3 regions of the Lacrimispora xylanolytica genome follow, and region 3 is predicted to be linked to each of the others. Evidence: a T-box and tRNA genes for the amino acid it is inferred to sense, from the RefSeq annotation. Region 3 holds a T-box; the other regions hold tRNA genes.
The links. The T-box of region 3 lies ahead of thrS (threonine--tRNA ligase). A T-box ahead of a tRNA ligase gene usually reads a tRNA of that ligase, here a tRNA-Thr.
Positions count from the first base shown of each region.

Region 1: it encodes a tRNA-Thr, which carries the amino acid that the T-box ahead of thrS (threonine--tRNA ligase) is inferred to sense. The anticodon was not compared.
Region 2: it encodes a tRNA-Thr, which carries the amino acid that the T-box ahead of thrS (threonine--tRNA ligase) is inferred to sense. The anticodon was not compared.

Region 1 covers NZ_CP113524.1:730,298-736,175, reverse strand. The annotation lists gene OW255_RS03545 (RraA family protein) at 1-706, opposite strand, end outside; tRNA gene OW255_RS03540 (tRNA-Arg) at 849-922, opposite strand; tRNA gene OW255_RS03535 (tRNA-Leu) at 952-1,037, opposite strand; tRNA gene OW255_RS03530 (tRNA-Val) at 1,061-1,133, opposite strand; tRNA gene OW255_RS03525 (tRNA-Asp) at 1,199-1,272, opposite strand; tRNA gene OW255_RS03520 (tRNA-Ile) at 1,302-1,375, opposite strand; tRNA gene OW255_RS03515 (tRNA-Thr) at 1,417-1,489, opposite strand; tRNA gene OW255_RS03510 (tRNA-Glu) at 1,496-1,567, opposite strand; tRNA gene OW255_RS03505 (tRNA-Asn) at 1,572-1,644, opposite strand; rRNA gene OW255_RS03500 (23S ribosomal RNA) at 1,737-4,629, opposite strand; tRNA gene OW255_RS03495 (tRNA-Ala) at 4,997-5,069, opposite strand; rRNA gene rrf (5S ribosomal RNA) at 5,077-5,194, opposite strand; rRNA gene OW255_RS03485 (16S ribosomal RNA) at 5,287-5,878, opposite strand, start outside.
Region 2 covers NZ_CP113524.1:4,496,262-4,502,139, reverse strand. The annotation lists rRNA gene OW255_RS20750 (23S ribosomal RNA) at 1-1,855, shown strand, start outside; tRNA gene OW255_RS20745 (tRNA-Asp) at 1,943-2,016, shown strand; tRNA gene OW255_RS20740 (tRNA-Val) at 2,040-2,112, shown strand; tRNA gene OW255_RS20735 (tRNA-Thr) at 2,145-2,217, shown strand; tRNA gene OW255_RS20730 (tRNA-Tyr) at 2,239-2,320, shown strand; tRNA gene OW255_RS20725 (tRNA-Met) at 2,367-2,440, shown strand; tRNA gene OW255_RS20720 (tRNA-Phe) at 2,485-2,557, shown strand; tRNA gene OW255_RS20715 (tRNA-Lys) at 2,561-2,633, shown strand; gene OW255_RS20710 (hypothetical protein) at 2,690-2,920, opposite strand; gene OW255_RS20705 (aminotransferase class I/II-fold pyridoxal phosphate-dependent enzyme) at 3,187-4,689, shown strand; gene OW255_RS20700 (guanylate kinase) at 4,738-5,319, shown strand; gene OW255_RS20695 (HAMP domain-containing sensor histidine kinase) at 5,736-5,878, opposite strand, start outside.
Region 3 covers NZ_CP113524.1:1,981,844-1,987,721, reverse strand. The annotation lists gene OW255_RS09315 (EamA family transporter) at 1-229, shown strand, start outside; gene OW255_RS09310 (DUF1540 domain-containing protein) at 273-587, opposite strand; gene thrS (threonine--tRNA ligase) at 708-2,669, opposite strand; T-box leader at 2,742-2,957, opposite strand; gene OW255_RS09300 (AEC family transporter) at 3,025-3,936, opposite strand; gene OW255_RS09295 (branched-chain amino acid aminotransferase) at 4,014-5,084, opposite strand; gene OW255_RS09290 (MATE family efflux transporter) at 5,249-5,878, opposite strand, start outside.

The DNA.
Region 1 (5,878 bases), 1.3 Mb from region 3:
ATCCCATTCGATCCTTCATCATATCAAGTACCCATTGGGGTGCCAGCTGTGGCAATTCCGTACCATTTTTCTTGGCTTCCCCATAAGCTTCAATGGTGCGTCTTCTCTTCGACTCATATGCCAGCTTTTCCTCTGCCATACTTAAGACCAACTCAATGTGTTCTCTCGGAATCACACACACTCCATCAGAATCACCTGCTACCAGATCACCAGGACAAACCTTGATTCCTCCACAAATAATTTCTGTATTAACATTTCCTTCTTCCTTTTTTATCGGTCCATTTGGCATAAAGCCTCTGCTATATACGGGAAATCCCAGTTCAATGTTTCCATCTCTGTCTCTCGTATATCCATCAACGACCATTCCCTGAAATCCCACCGCCTGGCATGCCGCCATAATGAGATCACCACAATATGCCTTACCCAGATAGCCCTTCCCATCTATCACCATAACATATCCTTCCGAAGATGTACTGTAGCTTGCCAGATGAATAGGAAAATTATCCCCTTCACTCGTCTCCACAGTCAAAGCAGTACCGACCATAGTCATTCCCCGGTCTACCGGCATGATCCCTGCATCCATACATCCACAGTTGGAGATTTCCAAACCGCTTTTCTTCACACCATCACATAAAAGAGCAACACCAAGCCTCTCTGCTCTCTCCAAATAACTTTTATCAATTAATTCTGCACAGCCATTTATCACAGCCTCTACCTCTTTTCTTAAGTTATTTACTCTACCCTACAGAAGGTCACATACCATATCTAATACATTTATAGCACAAAAAAAGCACCCTGTACAGGATGCTTTCCTTATGCGAACCCTTGTAAACAAGGGCCTTTCAGTACGTGCGTGAGAAGATTCGAACTCCCGACACCTTGGTCCGTAGCCAAGTGCTCTATCCAGCTGAGCTACACACACATATTCACTTAATTGCCTTATCAGGCAAATGCCGGCGACCGGAATCGAACCGGTACGGGAGGTAAGTCCCGCAGGATTTTAAGTCCTGTGCGTCTGCCAGTTCCGCCACGCCGGCATTCTCATGATTTCTCATGGAAATGGGACCTATAGGGCTCGAACCTATGACCCTCTGCTTGTAAGGCAGATGCTCTCCCAGCTGAGCTAAGATCCCATATGCAATTTGGTAAATAAATTATTTACCCGCTAAATAAAACTCTGTACATTGTTAGCACAGAACGACCCGGATGGGATTCGAACCCACGACCTCCGCCGTGACAGGGCGGCGCTCTAACCAGCTGAGCCACCGGGCCAGATTATCAAAAATTTAGTTCAGTGCTAGTGGACCTTCGGGGACTCGAACCCGGGACCGACCGGTTATGAGCCGGTTGCTCTAACCAACTGAGCTAAAGGTCCTAAACATAATAATCTGATAGATGTATTTAGTTTTTTTGTGAAGCCGATGATCGGACTCGAACCGATAACCTGCTGATTACAAATCAGCTGCTCTGCCAATTGAGCCACATCGGCATTCAATGACCCCAACGAGATTCGAACTCGTGTTACCGCCGTGAAAGGGCGATGTCTTAACCGCTTGACCATGGGGCCAAAGCTCCCCGAGTAGGACTTGAACCTACGACCCAACGGTTAACAGCCGTTTGCTCTACCGACTGAGCTATCGAGGAATATTGCTTTTCAGCAATCCTTGAGGCATATACCCTCAAAACCACACATTGTTATATATCTTTCATCCGTTCTTCCTCTTACCTAAACCAACCTGGTTAAGCCCTCGACCTATTAGTGACAGTCAGCTACACATGTTACCATGCTTCCACCTCTGCCCTATCTACCTCGTCGTCTTCAAGGGGTCTTACTCTTGCGATGGGATATCTCATCTTGAGGGGGGCTTCACGCTTAGATGCCTTCAGCGTTTATCCCTTCCCGACTTGGCTACTCTGCCATGGTGTTGATCACCAACAGATACACCAGAGGTCAGTCCATCCCGGTCCTCTCGTACTAAGGACAGCTCCTCTCAAATATCCTACGCCCACGCCGGATAGGGACCGAACTGTCTCACGACGTTCTGAACCCAGCTCGCGTACCGCTTTAATGGGCGAACAGCCCAACCCTTGGGACCTACTACAGCCCCAGGATGCGATGAGCCGACATCGAGGTGCCAAACCACTCCGTCGATGTGAACTCTTGGGAGTGATAAGCCTGTTATCCCCAGGGTAGCTTTTATCCGTTGAGCGATGGCAATCCCACTTTATACCACCGGATCACTAAGTCCTAGTTTCCTACCTGCTCGACCCGTCGGTCTCGCAGTCAAGCTCCCTTATGCCTTTGCACTCTTCGAATGGTTTCCGTCCATTCTGAGGGAACCTTTGAGCGCCTCCGATACACTTTCGGAGGCGACCGCCCCAGTCAAACTCCCCGCCTGACATTGTCCCCCAGCCAGGTAATGGCTGCAGGTTAGAAACCCAATATCGCAAGGGTGGTATCCCAACATCGGCTCCTCAAAGACTGGCGTCCTTGATTCACTGCCTCCCACCTATCCTGTACATGCAATACCGAATCCCAGTATCAAACTAGAGTAAAGCTCCATGGGGTCTTTCCGTCCTGGCGCAGGTAACCAGCATCTTCACTGGTATTTCAATTTCACCGGGTGCATTGTTGAGACAGCGCTCAAATCATTACGCCTTTCGTGCGGGTCGGAACTTACCCGACAAGGAATTTCGCTACCTTAGGACCGTTATAGTTACGGCCGCCGTTTACTGGGGCTTAAATTCAGAGCTTCGCGTTGCCGCTAACCCCTCCTCGTAACCTTCCAGCACCGGGCAGGCGTCAGCCCATATACCTCACCTTTCGGTTTTGCATAGACCTGTGTTTTTGCTAAACAGTTGCTTGAGCCTATTCTCTGCGGCCTGATTTCTCAGGCACCCCTTATCCCGAAGTTACGGGGTCATTTTGCCGAGTTCCTTAACAATGCTTCTCCCGCCGGCCTTAGGATTCTCTCCTCATCCACCTGTGTCGGTTTACGGTACGGGCACATATTACACAATAGCGGCTTTTCTTGACAGCCCCTACAGAGACTTCCCTACTTTTGTTCGGTACGCGTCACACCTTCCTGTTGCTAAGCGGATTTGCCAACTTAACCAGTCCAATGCTTGCCCCGGTCTTTTCATTCCCGGGTTCTCTCTCGGTTCTGTGTCCCCACAGTTCTGATAATATGCGGTACAGGAATTTCAACCTGTTGTCCATCGACTACGTCTTTCGACCTCGCCTTAGGCCCCGACTTACCCAGAGCAGATCAGCTTTACTCTGGAAACCTTAGATATTCGGCCTGGAAGATTCTCACTTCCATCTCGCTACTCATTCCGGCATTCTCTCTTCTTAACACTCCACATCTCCTTACGGTAATGCTTCAGCGCGGTAAGAATGCTCCTCTACCAATGTATCATACGATACATTCCACAGCTTCGGTGTCGTGTTTTAGCCCCGGACATTTTCGGCGCAAGACCTCTCGACTAGTGAGCTATTACGCACTCTTTGAATGTGTGGCTGCTTCTAAGCCAACATCCTAGTTGTCTCTGAAATCTCACATCCTTTTCCACTTAACACGCACTTTGGGACCTTAGCTGGTGGTCTGGGCTCTTTCCCTTTTGACTGCCCAACTTATCTCGTGCAGTCTGACTCCCGTACATCATCTGACCGGCATTCGGAGTTTGATATTCTTTGGTAAGCTTTGACGCCCCCTAGGAAATTCAGTGCTCTACCTCCGGCAGACTAATACGAGGCTAGCCCTAAAGCTATTTCGAGGAGAACCAGCTATCTCCGGGTTCGATTGGAATTTCTCCCCTACCCACACCTCATCGCCACCCTTTTCAACGGATGTGCGTTCGGTCCTCCACCGCCTTTTACGGCAGCTTCAACCTGGACATGGGTAGATCACCCGGTTTCGGGTCTACCTTTACTGACTCATTCGCCCTATTAAGACTTGGTTTCCCTTCGGCTCCACACCTTAAGTGCTTAACCTTGCCAGTAACGGTAACTCGCCGGACCGTTCTACAAAAAGTACGCGGTTCCACTTTAAACGTGGTTCCACAGCTTGTAAACACAGGGTTTCAGGTTCTTTTTCACTCCCCTCCCGGGGTCCTTTTCACCTTTCCTTCACAGTACTATGCGCTATCGGTCACTAAGTAGTATTTAGCCTTGGGGGGTGGTCCCCCCGAATTCCCACAAGGTTTCTCGTGTCTCGTGGTACTTTGGATCCTGCTCGCTGACTATTGTTTTCCCATACAAGGCTTTCACTTTCTATGGCCGGTCTTTCCAGGACCGTTCTGGTAACAAATCGTCTCACTTATTGCAGTCCGTAACCCCAGCATGCACGCACGCTGGTTTAGGCTCCTTCCATTTCGCTCGCCGCTACTTTGGAAATCGAGTTTTCTTTCTTTTCCTCCGGGTACTTAGATGTTTCAGTTCCCCGGGTTCCCGACGTATGGCTATGAATTCACCATACGACAACTGAGGTTTGCTCAGTTGGGTTTCCCCATTCAGATATCTCCGGATCAAAGGATATTTGCTCCTCCCCGAAGCTTTTCGCAGCTTATCACGTCTTTCATCGGCTCTTAGTGCCAAGGCATCCACCCTGCGCTCTTATTAGCTTAACCAATTCGATGTTCACCTGCGGGTGCGGGCTACTAATCTAAGATACATAGCGTTGTATCTCTGGTCTTAGGTTTGTTCTCATATCGTACGTCACGATACTTGAACGAGTTTTTATTCGGTTACATCTTTCGATGTAACACCTCGGATGTCTTGATGTCGTCTTCTTTCGAAGACTCTATCTAGATATATTTCAATATGTGGTTTTCAAGGTACATGCGCGATGCAATCAGAAGCGTGCACAATCATATGGAAAACTGTGTGGAAAGCTTGCTTTCCTAAGGAGTTTTGTATGTGATTGTATAGGCGTGGAACGCCGTGACTGAGAAAAGCGTTAGCTTTTCGAAGTGCCTGCTTCGTAACAACACCGAATGGAGATGGAGAGATTCGAACTCTTGACCCCCTGCTTGCAAGGCAGGTGCTCTCCCAACTGAGCTACACCCCCATAAATAATCTGGCACCCACCTGCTCTCCCATGCCGTTTCCAGCATAGTACCATCGGCCGCTTAAGTCTTAACCATCGTGTTCGAGATGGGAACGGGTGTTTCCCCTAAGCGCATCGGCACCAGAAACATTTTGTCTCTTGGTGTTTCCTTATTCAATTAATTCTTTGAAAACTTAAGACTCAACAGTATATAAAACCCTTACTTCTTCTTCCTTAGAAAGGAGGTGATCCAGCCGCACCTTCCGATACGGCTACCTTGTTACGACTTCACCCCAGTTATCAGTCCCGCCTTCGGCAGCTCCCTCCTTACGGTTGGGTCACTGACTTCGGGCGTTACCAACTCCCATGGTGTGACGGGCGGTGTGTACAAGACCCGGGAACGTATTCACCGCAGCATTCTGATCTGCGATTACTAGCGATTCCAGCTTCATGTAGTCGAGTTGCAGACTACAATCCGAACTGAGACGTTATTTTTGGGATTTGCTCCAGATCGCTCCTTTGCTTCCCTTTGTTTACGCCATTGTAGCACGTGTGTAGCCCAAATCATAAGGGGCATGATGATTTGACGTCATCCCCACCTTCCTCCAGGTTATCCCTGGCAGTCTCCCCAGAGTGCCCAGCCGAACTGCTGGCTACTAAGGATAAGGGTTGCGCTCGTTGCGGGACTTAACCCAACATCTCACGACACGAGCTGACGACAACCATGCACCACCTGTCTGGAATGCCCCGAAGGGAGGTCTCCGTTACGAGACGGTCATTCCGATGTCAAGACTTGGTAAGGTTCTTCGCGTTGCTTCGAATTAAACCAC
Region 2 (5,878 bases), 2.0 Mb from region 3:
TCCCAAAGTGCGTGTTAAGTGGAAAAGGATGTGAGATTTCAGAGACAACTAGGATGTTGGCTTAGAAGCAGCCACACATTCAAAGAGTGCGTAATAGCTCACTAGTCGAGAGGTCTTGCGCCGAAAATGTCCGGGGCTAAAACACGACACCGAAGCTGTGGAATGTATCGAATGATACATTGGTAGAGGAGCATTCTTACCGCGCTGAAGCATTACCGTAAGGAGATGTGGAGTGTTAAGAAGAGAGAATGCCGGAATGAGTAGCGAGATGGAAGTGAGAATCTTCCAGGCCGAATATCTAAGGTTTCCAGAGTAAAGCTGATCTGCTCTGGGTAAGTCGGGGCCTAAGGCGAGGTCGAAAGACGTAGTCGATGGACAACAGGTTGAAATTCCTGTACCGCATATTATCAGAACTGTGGGGACACAGAACCGAGAGAGAACCCGGGAATGAAAAGACCGGGGCAAGCATTAGACTGGCTAAGTTGGCAAATCCGCTTAGCAACAGGAAGGTGTGACGCGTACCGAACAAAAGTAGGGAAGTCTCTGTAGGGGCTGTCAAGAAAAGCCGCTATTGTGTAATATGTGCCCGTACCGTAAACCGACACAGGTGGATGAGGAGAGAATCCTAAGGCCGGCGGGAGAAGCATTGTTAAGGAACTCGGCAAAATGACCCCGTAACTTCGGGATAAGGGGTGCCTGAGAAATCAGGCCGCAGAGAATAGGCTCAAGCAACTGTTTAGCAAAAACACAGGTCTATGCAAAACCGAAAGGTGAGGTATATGGGCTGACGCCTGCCCGGTGCTGGAAGGTTACGAGGAGGGGTTAGCGGCAACGCGAAGCTCTGAATTTAAGCCCCAGTAAACGGCGGCCGTAACTATAACGGTCCTAAGGTAGCGAAATTCCTTGTCGGGTAAGTTCCGACCCGCACGAAAGGCGTAATGATTTGAGCGCTGTCTCAACAATGCACCCGGTGAAATTGAAATACCAGTGAAGATGCTGGTTACCTGCGCCAGGACGGAAAGACCCCATGGAGCTTTACTCTAGTTTGATACTGGGATTCGGTATTGCATGTACAGGATAGGTGGGAGGCAGTGAATCAAGGACGCCAGTCTTTGAGGAGCCGATGTTGGGATACCACCCTTGCGATATTGGGTTTCTAACCTGCAGCCATTACCTGGCTGGGGGACAATGTCAGGCGGGGAGTTTGACTGGGGCGGTCGCCTCCGAAAGTGTATCGGAGGCGCTCAAAGGTTCCCTCAGAATGGACGGAAACCATTCGAAGAGTGCAAAGGCATAAGGGAGCTTGACTGCGAGACCGACGGGTCGAGCAGGTAGGAAACTAGGACTTAGTGATCCGGTGGTATAAAGTGGGATTGCCATCGCTCAACGGATAAAAGCTACCCTGGGGATAACAGGCTTATCACTCCCAAGAGTTCACATCGACGGAGTGGTTTGGCACCTCGATGTCGGCTCATCGCATCCTGGGGCTGTAGTAGGTCCCAAGGGTTGGGCTGTTCGCCCATTAAAGCGGTACGCGAGCTGGGTTCAGAACGTCGTGAGACAGTTCGGTCCCTATCCGGCGTGGGCGTAGGATATTTGAGAGGAGCTGTCCTTAGTACGAGAGGACCGGGATGGACTGACCTCTGGTGTATCTGTTGGTGATCAACACCATGGCAGAGTAGCCAAGTCGGGAAGGGATAAACGCTGAAGGCATCTAAGCGTGAAGCCCCCCTCAAGATGAGATATCCCATCGCAAGAGTAAGACCCCTTGAAGACGACGAGGTAGATAGGGCAGAGGTGGAAGCATGGTAACATGTGCAGCTGACTGTCACTAATAGGTCGAGGGCTTAACCAGGTTGGTTTAGGTAAGAGGAAGAACGGATGAAAGATATATAACAATGTGTGGTTTTGAGGGTATGTGTAAGTATCTTCAATAAGGTTTGGCCTGGTGGCTCAGTTGGTTAGAGCGCCGCCCTGTCACGGCGGAGGTCGTGGGTTCGAGTCCCATCCGGGTCGTTTTACAACTAAATTTTGATTATGGGATCTTAGCTCAGCTGGGAGAGCATCTGCCTTACAAGCAGAGGGTCATAGGTTCGAGCCCTATAGGTCCCATTCCGTATGCAAAACCGCATTTGGATAGTTGTGCCGATGTGGCTCAATTGGCAGAGCAGCTGATTTGTAATCAGCAGGTTATCGGTTCGAGTCCGATCATCGGCTTGCATTAAAAAATTAAATTATGGATGGGTTCCCGAGTGGCCAAAGGGGGCAGACTGTAAATCTGTTACGACACGTTTCGATGGTTCGAATCCATCTCCATCCATTCAGTGATTAAAATATTAATTACTGCATATAATATAATTGAATAGCGCGGGGTGGAGCAGTCTGGAAGCTCGTCGGGCTCATAACCCGAAGGTCGTAGGTTCAAATCCTGCCCCCGCAATTTTTATGCGCATTATTAGTGAAATTATACGAAAGCGTGCATACGCCCAGATAGCTCAGTTGGTAGAGCAGTGGACTGAAAATCCACGTGTCGCTGGTTCGATTCCGGCTTTGGGCATATGGGATACTAGCTCAGGTGGTAGAGCACTTGACTTTTAATCAAGTTGTCCGGGGTTCGAGTCCCCGGTGTCTCAGGACAAGCCTTGAAACAGAAATGTTTCAGGGCTTTTTATTTTGTCCGAAGATGATATTACTCATCAAATTCTACGATTACGTAATATCCCCGATCATTATGTTTTACTTCTTTTACAATCCCTTTATCAGATTTTATGCGGTCTCTTCCAGAGTAACATCCAGACATGGCCACAGCTGGATCGATTATGTAGCTGTAGCTGCTGGCACCTTCTCGCTCAATGACGTGAACTTGATCATTTGCCTTTACCAGACCAGGACGTTCCATTTTAAACTCGATTAACCTCATAGTGATCTTCCTCTCTTTCTTTTTTTACCCAAAATACTATTATAGCTTCCGGAGAAAAAATTGTAAAGAAGGGATAAGGATGATATACTTAAATATGTATTTACTAATGGTATAAGAACAAATGCACAAGCTATATTAACTATAGTTCTTTACTTACAATAGATAAAATATGATAATACTATAAATGTATAGCGAATATTGGTTGAAATAATAAGAGAGTGACAAATTAGCTTAATCATTTTTATGTACCAGAAGAGGAAAGTAAATTGATAGAAAGACCAAGATTATTAGAGAGATTAATGGATTATAGTAAATCTGATTTTTATCCATTTCACATGCCTGGACATAAGAGGCAGTATGGGAATAATGAGATAAGGAAGTTTCCTAATCCATTTTCTATAGATATTACGGAGATTGAGGGATTTGATAATCTTCATCGGCCGGAGGGAATATTAAAGGATTCTTTGGAGTGGGCTTCTGAGGTTTATGGGGCTGATAAGACTTATTATCTTGTGAATGGGAGCAGCTGTGGGATATTGAGCGCAATTAGTGCGGCGGTATCAAACAGAGGCAAGATTTTAATGAGCAGGAATTGCCATAAGTCAGCATTTCATGGAGTTTTCCTCAAGCAGTTGGAAGTCAAATATATTTATCCACAAATGATGCCGGAATTGGGGCTTCAAGGTGGAATACTGGCTGAGGATGTCGAGGAATTGTTGAAAACAAATCCAGAGGCAGAGGCAGTGCTTGTAGTATCTCCTACTTATGATGGGGTTGTTTCAGATATCAAGGCGATTGCTGATGTGGTTCATAGGTTTGGTATACCGTTAATTGTGGATGAAGCCCATGGGGCGCATTTTGCATTTGGCAGGGTGGATGAGTTTCCTGTGTCTGCATTGGAATTAGGTGCTGATGTTGTAATTCAGAGTCTTCATAAGACGCTTCCTTCCTTGACGCAGACTGCTATTTTACATGTCAGGAAGGGGTATATTGATTTAGAGAAACTGGATCGTTATATTCATATGTATCAGACTAGCAGCCCGTCCTATGTATTTATGGCTAGTATAGAGAATTGTATTGTTTACATGGATGGTGAGGGAAGAAAAAAGCTGGGTGAATTTTCTGAGTCTTTGACTAGAATGCGTAGGCGGCTGGAGGGGATGAAGCATCTGACGCTGCTTTCGGATGAAATTATTGGACAGTATGGTGTTTATGATATGGACCTGTCAAAAGTGATTGTGTCTACAAGAAATATTGTATGGTCAGGAAATCAATTAAGTGACGTGCTGCGAAAAGAGTATCATCTGGAAATGGAAATGTGCGGAGCTGACTATGTGACGGCTATAACAACCTTGGAGGATACAGAGGAAGGGCTTCAGAGGCTTTGCAGTGCATTGCTTGAGTTGGATGATCAATTGGGAGCTAGATCCGGTTCTGGAAGCATTTCTTTGCAGGAGGCTGGGGAAATGGCAGGGCAGAGTGATACTGGTGGTGTGCTTCTTGATTTTACGATTGAGGAAGATTGCAGATATCCTATTTTTGAAGCAATGGATGGCAGGCGTTATAAAATAAAAATTTCAGAGGCAATAGGTAGGGTATCAGCTGAATTTATTTATTTGTATCCGCCAGGGATTCCTATTGTTGTACCGGGTGAAGTGTTAACTGGCGATTTAGTGGAGCTGATTATGAAATTCAAGGATTTAGGGCTTCCGGTTCAGGGAATGGAAGATGAGGCGGCAGAAGAAATATTTGTTTTAGAAGAAATGTAGGTACTACATTTTCTATGAGATAGAATCAATGAATTGGAGCATATAAAGATGGGAAAGATTTTTTACGTGATGGGGAAGAGCGCTTCTGGTAAGGACACCATTTATAAGCGGTTGCTGGAAATGCAGCCCCATCTGAAACAGGTTGTTTTATATACCACCAGACCGATTCGGCAGGGAGAAAAAGACGGGAAAGAATATTATTTTACTTCTGAGGATAGGTTGAAGCAGTTGCGAGAGGAAGGTAAGATCATTGAAGAGAGGACATATCAGTCTATTTTGGGTCCGTGGACTTATTTTACGGTTGATGACGGACAGATTGATGTGAATAGTGATGACAGCTATCTGATGATTGGTACCTTGGAATCCTATGAGAAAACAAGGAATTATTATGGGGCTGGTATCATGGTTCCTATTTATATTGAAGTGGAAGACGGGAAACGTCTGTTGAGGGCTCTTGAAAGGGAAGATAAACAGAAAGAGCCTAAATATGCAGAGCTTTGCAGGCGGTATCTGGCTGATGAAGAGGATTTTAAAGAGGATAATTTAGCTAGATGCGGAATTGAGCGAAGATTCTTGAATGATGATTTGGAAATGTGTCTCAGAGATATTTTGGATGTAGTAAGGGAGTAAGGTAGTCTATGCTTTGGCTGGGCTTGGATAGTTAGGAATTGAGATAGAAATAGGTATAGAAATAGGTGTAGAGATTTAAATAGCTATAGATAAAGCTATAGATATAGATATAGATATATAGATAGAGATTGCTAATCAGCCATGTTTCAGTGAGATGGAAGATATCGTAATAACTATTTAAATACAACATAAAAAGAGTCCTTGGGAAGATGTAATTTTTGCTTATCCAAGGACTCTTTTTATTTATTTACTTGTTTACTTATTGAGTGAGGTGGGATAGAAGGGCTGATATAAGATGGAATTGTACGTAATCATAATAATAGGTATCTAAAATGGTGCTTAATTAGAGGAAAGTCAATTTTAAGGATTCAGAAACTGAACGAGAAAAGCAAAGGATTTTTCATTTTATTAAAACATCAGAATGAAATCTCAAAGACGGCGCCTTTTTCCTGATTGTAAGCTGTGATTTTGCCATTTAACAATTCTGCGGCTGATTTGGCAATGGCAAGACCAAGGCCGAAGTTGCCATTTTTACCTTTGTAAAAGCGGTCAAAGATAA
Region 3 (5,878 bases):
AAAGAGCTGGATATTCCTTATATTATCCGGACTTGCAACTGGGGCATCCTGGATCTGCTATTACAAGGCGCTTCAGATTGGCGAAGCCACGAAGGTAGTTCCCATCGATAAATTCAGCATAGTTCTCACCATGCTTTTGGCATTTGTCATTCTTCACGAGCAAATTACTGTATATAAGCTGATCGGTATCCTGCTCATCACAGCGGGAACCTTTGTTATGCTATTATAAAAAGATGCGCCAGGCCAATACCTGCGCATCTTTTCATTTTCGTTTAACGTGTTTTAAATGTGGCACACTCGGTATGCTCTGCCTGACTTGCACCATCGCCTGCAATGCCGATATGCTCTGCAGAACAGTGGCGGCCTTCGTTGTAAACACAGTTTACAGCTTCGCAGTCCACTTCCAGACGGCTTTCCGGTGTTTTAAACAGGTTGCGGAAAGAACCATCTTTATTTTCGTCAAAGCTGCCGCAGCAGGTATCGTAGGTATCCTTTGCCTGATTTCCTTCTACAATAATAGCAGATTTGCAACAGAAATTATCAGAGTTATGGAGACAACTTGTTACATTGCAGTCTAATTTCGTCATAGCACATTACCTCCTGGCATTCTTATTGAGATTATATTTCAGGAAGTAGTATGCACCATGGGGAAGGATAATATTCTCACGAATATCGTCCTTCCCCATGTCATTTTTAAAACAAATCAATTATTTCGCTTCTTCTGTTACATTTACTTTTTTAATTTCCTTTGTACGGATTTCGCGGCTGATGTCATCTATGAAATCGGCAAGCGGACGCTGGCCCTCGTCACCATTAAACCGGCTGCGAACAGAAACCACTACCTCTTCTTCTTCCTTCTGGCCTACCACCAGCATATAAGGAAGCTTTGATAAACGGGCCTCACGAATCTTATAACCGATCTTTTCCGCACGCTCATCAACTGTTGCCAGAATGCCGTTATCCTTTAACTGAGCAACCACCTTTTGTGCATACTCATGATATTTCTCAGAGATAGGAAGTACACGTACCTGCTCCGGACATAACCATGTTGGGAATGCAGCCTCATATTTTTCAATGAGCCATGCAAGAGTTCTCTCATAGCATCCAATAGAAGTTCTGTGAATGATAAACGGACGTTTCTTTGTTCCATCCTTATCCACAAAGCTCATATCAAAACGCTCCGCAAGGAACATATCAAGCTGAATGGTAATCATGGTATCTTCCTTACCGTACACGTTCTTAGCCTGGATATCAAGCTTTGGACCATAGAATGCAGCTTCTCCTACTGCTTCTGTATACTCAATTCCGATATGATCCAGAATCTTACGCATCATATCTTGAACTTCATCCCACATTTCAGTATTACCAAGATAATGGTCTGCTTTTTCCGGATCCCATTTTGACATCCGGTAAGTTACATCTCCTTCAAGTCCAAGAGTTGTCAGACAGTATTTTGCCAAATCCACACAGCCTTTGAACTCTTCTTCTATCTGATCCGGACGCACAATCAAATGGCCTTCTGAGATTGTAAACTGACGAACACGAGTCAGACCATGCATCTCACCGGAATCCTCATTACGGAACAGAGTGGAAGTCTCGCCATATCTGCAAGGCAGATCACGATAGGATTTCTGGCTCTGCTTGTATACATAATACTGGAATGGACATGTCATAGGGCGAAGTGCGAATACTTCATCATCCTTCTCCTCGTCACCTAATACGAACATGCCTTCCTTATAGTGATCCCAGTGGTCAGAAATGATATATAAATCTTTTTTTGCCATGAGAGGTGTTTTTGTCCTCATGTAGCCGCGTTTCTCTTCTTCATCTTCAATCCATCTTTGTAATGTCTGGATGATCTTAGCACCCTTAGGCATTAAGAGCGGAAGGCCCTGACCGATTACATCCACTGTGGAGAACAGTTCCAGATCTCTTCCCAGTTTATTGTGATCGCGATTTTTGATATTCGCTAAATACTCCAGGTATTCATTTAACTCTTCTTTCTTTGAGAATGCAGTTCCGTATACACGTGTCAGCATGGCATTCTTTTCGCTGCCTCTCCAGTAAGCGCCTGAGGAAGATGTAAGCTTAAAGGCCTTGATTGGTTTTGTGCTCATCAGGTGAGGGCCCGCACACAAATCTGTAAAATCACCCTGGCGGTAGAAGGATATCTCCTCGCCTTCGGGAAGGTCCTTTATCAGCTCCACCTTATATGGCTCGCCTTTTTCTTCCATGAACTTGATTGCTTCTTCTCTGGGAAGAGTATAGCGTTCAATCTTTTCCCCTTCTTTAATGATCTTCTTCATCTCAGCTTCTATCTTATCAAGATCTTCTCTTGAAAAAGAAGGAATATCAAAATCGTAGTAAAAACCATTCTCTATGGATGGCCCAATGGCAAGCTTTGCCTCCGGATAAAGTCTCTTTACTGCCTGAGCCAATATGTGACTTGCTGTATGACGGTAAGCAGAAAGACCTGCTGGGTCGTTTACGGTTAAAATGTTTAAGTTACAGTCGGTTGTCACTACAGTTCTTAAATCTACAACCTCTCCATCTATTTCGCCTGCACAGGCGTTTCTAGCCAGACCTTCGCTGATATCAGACGCGATTTCGATCACTGACATTTCATGTTCATATTCTTTGATTGATCCATCTTTTAATGTAATCTTCATTTGCCCTACACTCCTTTGCTTTAATAAAATTTCTAATAAATAAAAAAGTCCCTTTCCATACGTTTCCATACAGAAAGGGACGATTTAATCAAAATAAATCGCGGTTCCACCCTAAATTGAGCGGACAAAAATGTCCAAACCACTTCATTTGATGATAACGGAATCACCGTTCCCGATTAAGGGACGCTCCAAGATGGTTTTCTCATAGCATTCCGGTAAAGCACTTTCACCTTATGTGCTTCTCTCTGGACGTTCCTGCAATGATACTGTTCTTATCCACGCGTTTTCTATATAGCTTTCTATGTTTTGATTATAGCACGGTTAAGCATTTTGTCAAGCTACATGAAAAAATTTCTTATAACAGAACAATTAGAGCAATTGTGATTGCGATGATACTGACTACAATAGACAAGGAATTAATGGCGCTGGCCGTTCCCACATCACCCTTTAATGCTCCGGTAAAAGCAGGGGCTACCGATGATACAGGACCAAGGCTCACAATAGCTAGAGCCCGGCGGATCTCAATATCAAATGGGGCTATTAAGTAAAATGCCACCGACACTAAAATAGCAAAAAGATACCTGGCTCCAAGTATTTTGATAATCTGTGCCATCTTCTCTTTTTCCATTCGTATTTCAAATCCAATGCCAAGCATCAAAAGAGCCAGAAAAGCATTGGCTCCTCCTGCCGTATCAGCCAGACTGATAATCACAGCTGGGAGCTTAATATTTAATATGCTTAAAACCGTCATCATGACATAAGTATCAAACGGCGCCGAGGAAAACAGTTTTTTTGCCATATTGCGTATAGAAGGTTTTCCGTCTTCGCCGATTACCATACCAGCCATAGAGTAGGTAAGTCCGGTACACATAACAGAGTTTCCTGCATCGAAAAGACTTGTGACCGCAAACCCAACAGGACTTAGAAAGCTTTGTACAAATGGCATGGTAAAATTCCCCACATTATACCCTGACATATTGAGCATGGCAAAGGCTTTCTCTTCCTTACTCCTTCGCAAATTCATAATATAGCCTGCTGCAATGGTCATCAAATTACAAAGGATGCCTATGATACAGATAAACAGCAGTGATTTTTCCATTGTTATCTTACTGAAATTAGAGATAATGGCTGCCGGAAGGGTAATCTTTATTACGATTCTGGAAACCAGATAAAAATCCTTGGCTTCAAAAAATCCTGCTCTCTTAAGCAGATAGCCTATGATGATAATTGTTACAAATGCAACCGCTTTTGTTATTACTGCCGCCATACGCAACTTCCTCTATGCAAGTATTTCCCCAAAAGATTCCGGTGGTGCAATCGCCCCACCGGATAGTTTTCATGGATTTATTTTACTTCAACACTCCACCCCTCAGGACCGCTTAATATTCCAAGCTGAATCCCGGTAATGGTATCATAGAACTTTTGAGTGAGTTCCCCAATTTTACCTTCGCCGATTGCCATTCTGTCGTTTTCAAAGCGAAGCTCACCAACAGGTGATATAACAGCTGCAGTACCGGTTCCAAAGCATTCTTCCAGGGTACCCTTTTTTGCAGCTTCAAGGATTTCATCGATTGATATCTGTCTTTCCTCAACCGGAACGCTCCACTCCTTGCAGAGAGAGATAACGGAATCTCTGGTTACACCAGGAAGGATGCTCCCATTTAATTCAGGAGTAATTACCACACCGTTTATTTTAAAGAATATGTTCATAGCTCCTACTTCTTCAATGTATTTGCGGTGAAGGCCATCCAACCAGAGCACCTGGGAATATCCTTCATCATGAGCTTTTACCTGGGAAGCAAGAGATGCCACATAATTCCCGCCGGTCTTTGCCTCACCAATACCACCCTTAACCGCTCTTACATATTCATCCTCAATCCAGATTTTAACAGGGTTTAAGCCACTTGCATAGTAAGCACCTACCGGAGACAAGATGATCATAAACTTGTAGGAATGAGATGGTCTTACCCCTAAAAATGGATCTGTGGCGATAACAAATGGTCTGATATAAAGAGAAGTACCTGGTTTCGTTGGAATCCAGTCCTGATCCACATCTACCACTGCCTTTAAGGCCTCTAAAAATATGTCCTCCGGAATCTCTGGGATACAAAGTCTATTGTTGCTGCGGTTAGCACGTTCAATGTTCTTATCCGGTCGGAACAGCAACACTCTTCCATCTTCGGTCTTATAGGCCTTTAAGCCCTCAAACATCTCCTGTCCGTAATGAAATACCATACAGGAAGGCTCCAGCTCCAGCTTATGATATGGAACGATTCTTGGATCATACCAGCCTTTCCCTTCTTCGTAATCCATCTCAAACATGTGGTCTGTAAAAATGGTACCAAATGTCAATGGGTTGTCATTGCCTGGTTTTTCCTTCGGGCAAGTTGTTTTTTCGATTCTGATATTCTGCATGTTACTATCTTCCTTTCCCAATCCGGCATATCTGTCAGTTTTATAATTGTTTATCATTATGTTCCAAAAAATGCAGACTGTCAAGATTTTTCAAAACATATGCTCTACCGAAATGGAATCCAAAGTATAACCTTAAGTTATATAAGTAAAATCATATCCTGGCATTAACCAGCAGCTATTTCTTTTTCTTTTAATTTTTCCTTTTCTTTCATTTTCCGGTTAAGCTCTCTCCAGACCGTAAGAAGCATGGTTATAAAGCAGGCTCCGCCTCCAATTACATTGGACACTGGTTCTGCCATAAAAACACCGGAAGTTCCGTTGGAAAAAATAATGGGCAGAAAAATAATTAACGGAGCTACAATAATGAGCTTTCTGAAAATGGAAAAGAACACAGCTTGTCTTGCCTTGCCAAGTGCCACAAATATAGACTGGCCGGCAAACTGAAGCGACATAAAAAAGAAGCCGAAATAATAAATCCGCATGGCGGGAACTCCTGCACGAATGAGTTCAGGGTCCTGGTTGAATATCCGGATGAAAAATTCCGGGAACCCATGAACGACTCCCCACATGGCGGTGGTGTAAATAATAGGGACTACGGAAGTAAATATAATGGCTTTTTTGACTCTTCCGTATTCTTCTGCCCCATAGTTATAGCCCATAACCGGCTGACCACTGTTGGTAAGGCCCCTGACCGGCATAGAGATTACTTCACGAACGGAATTGATAATGGTCATTACGCCTACATATAAGTCTCCACCGTACATCTGTAAAGATGCATTGTACATGACCTGCAC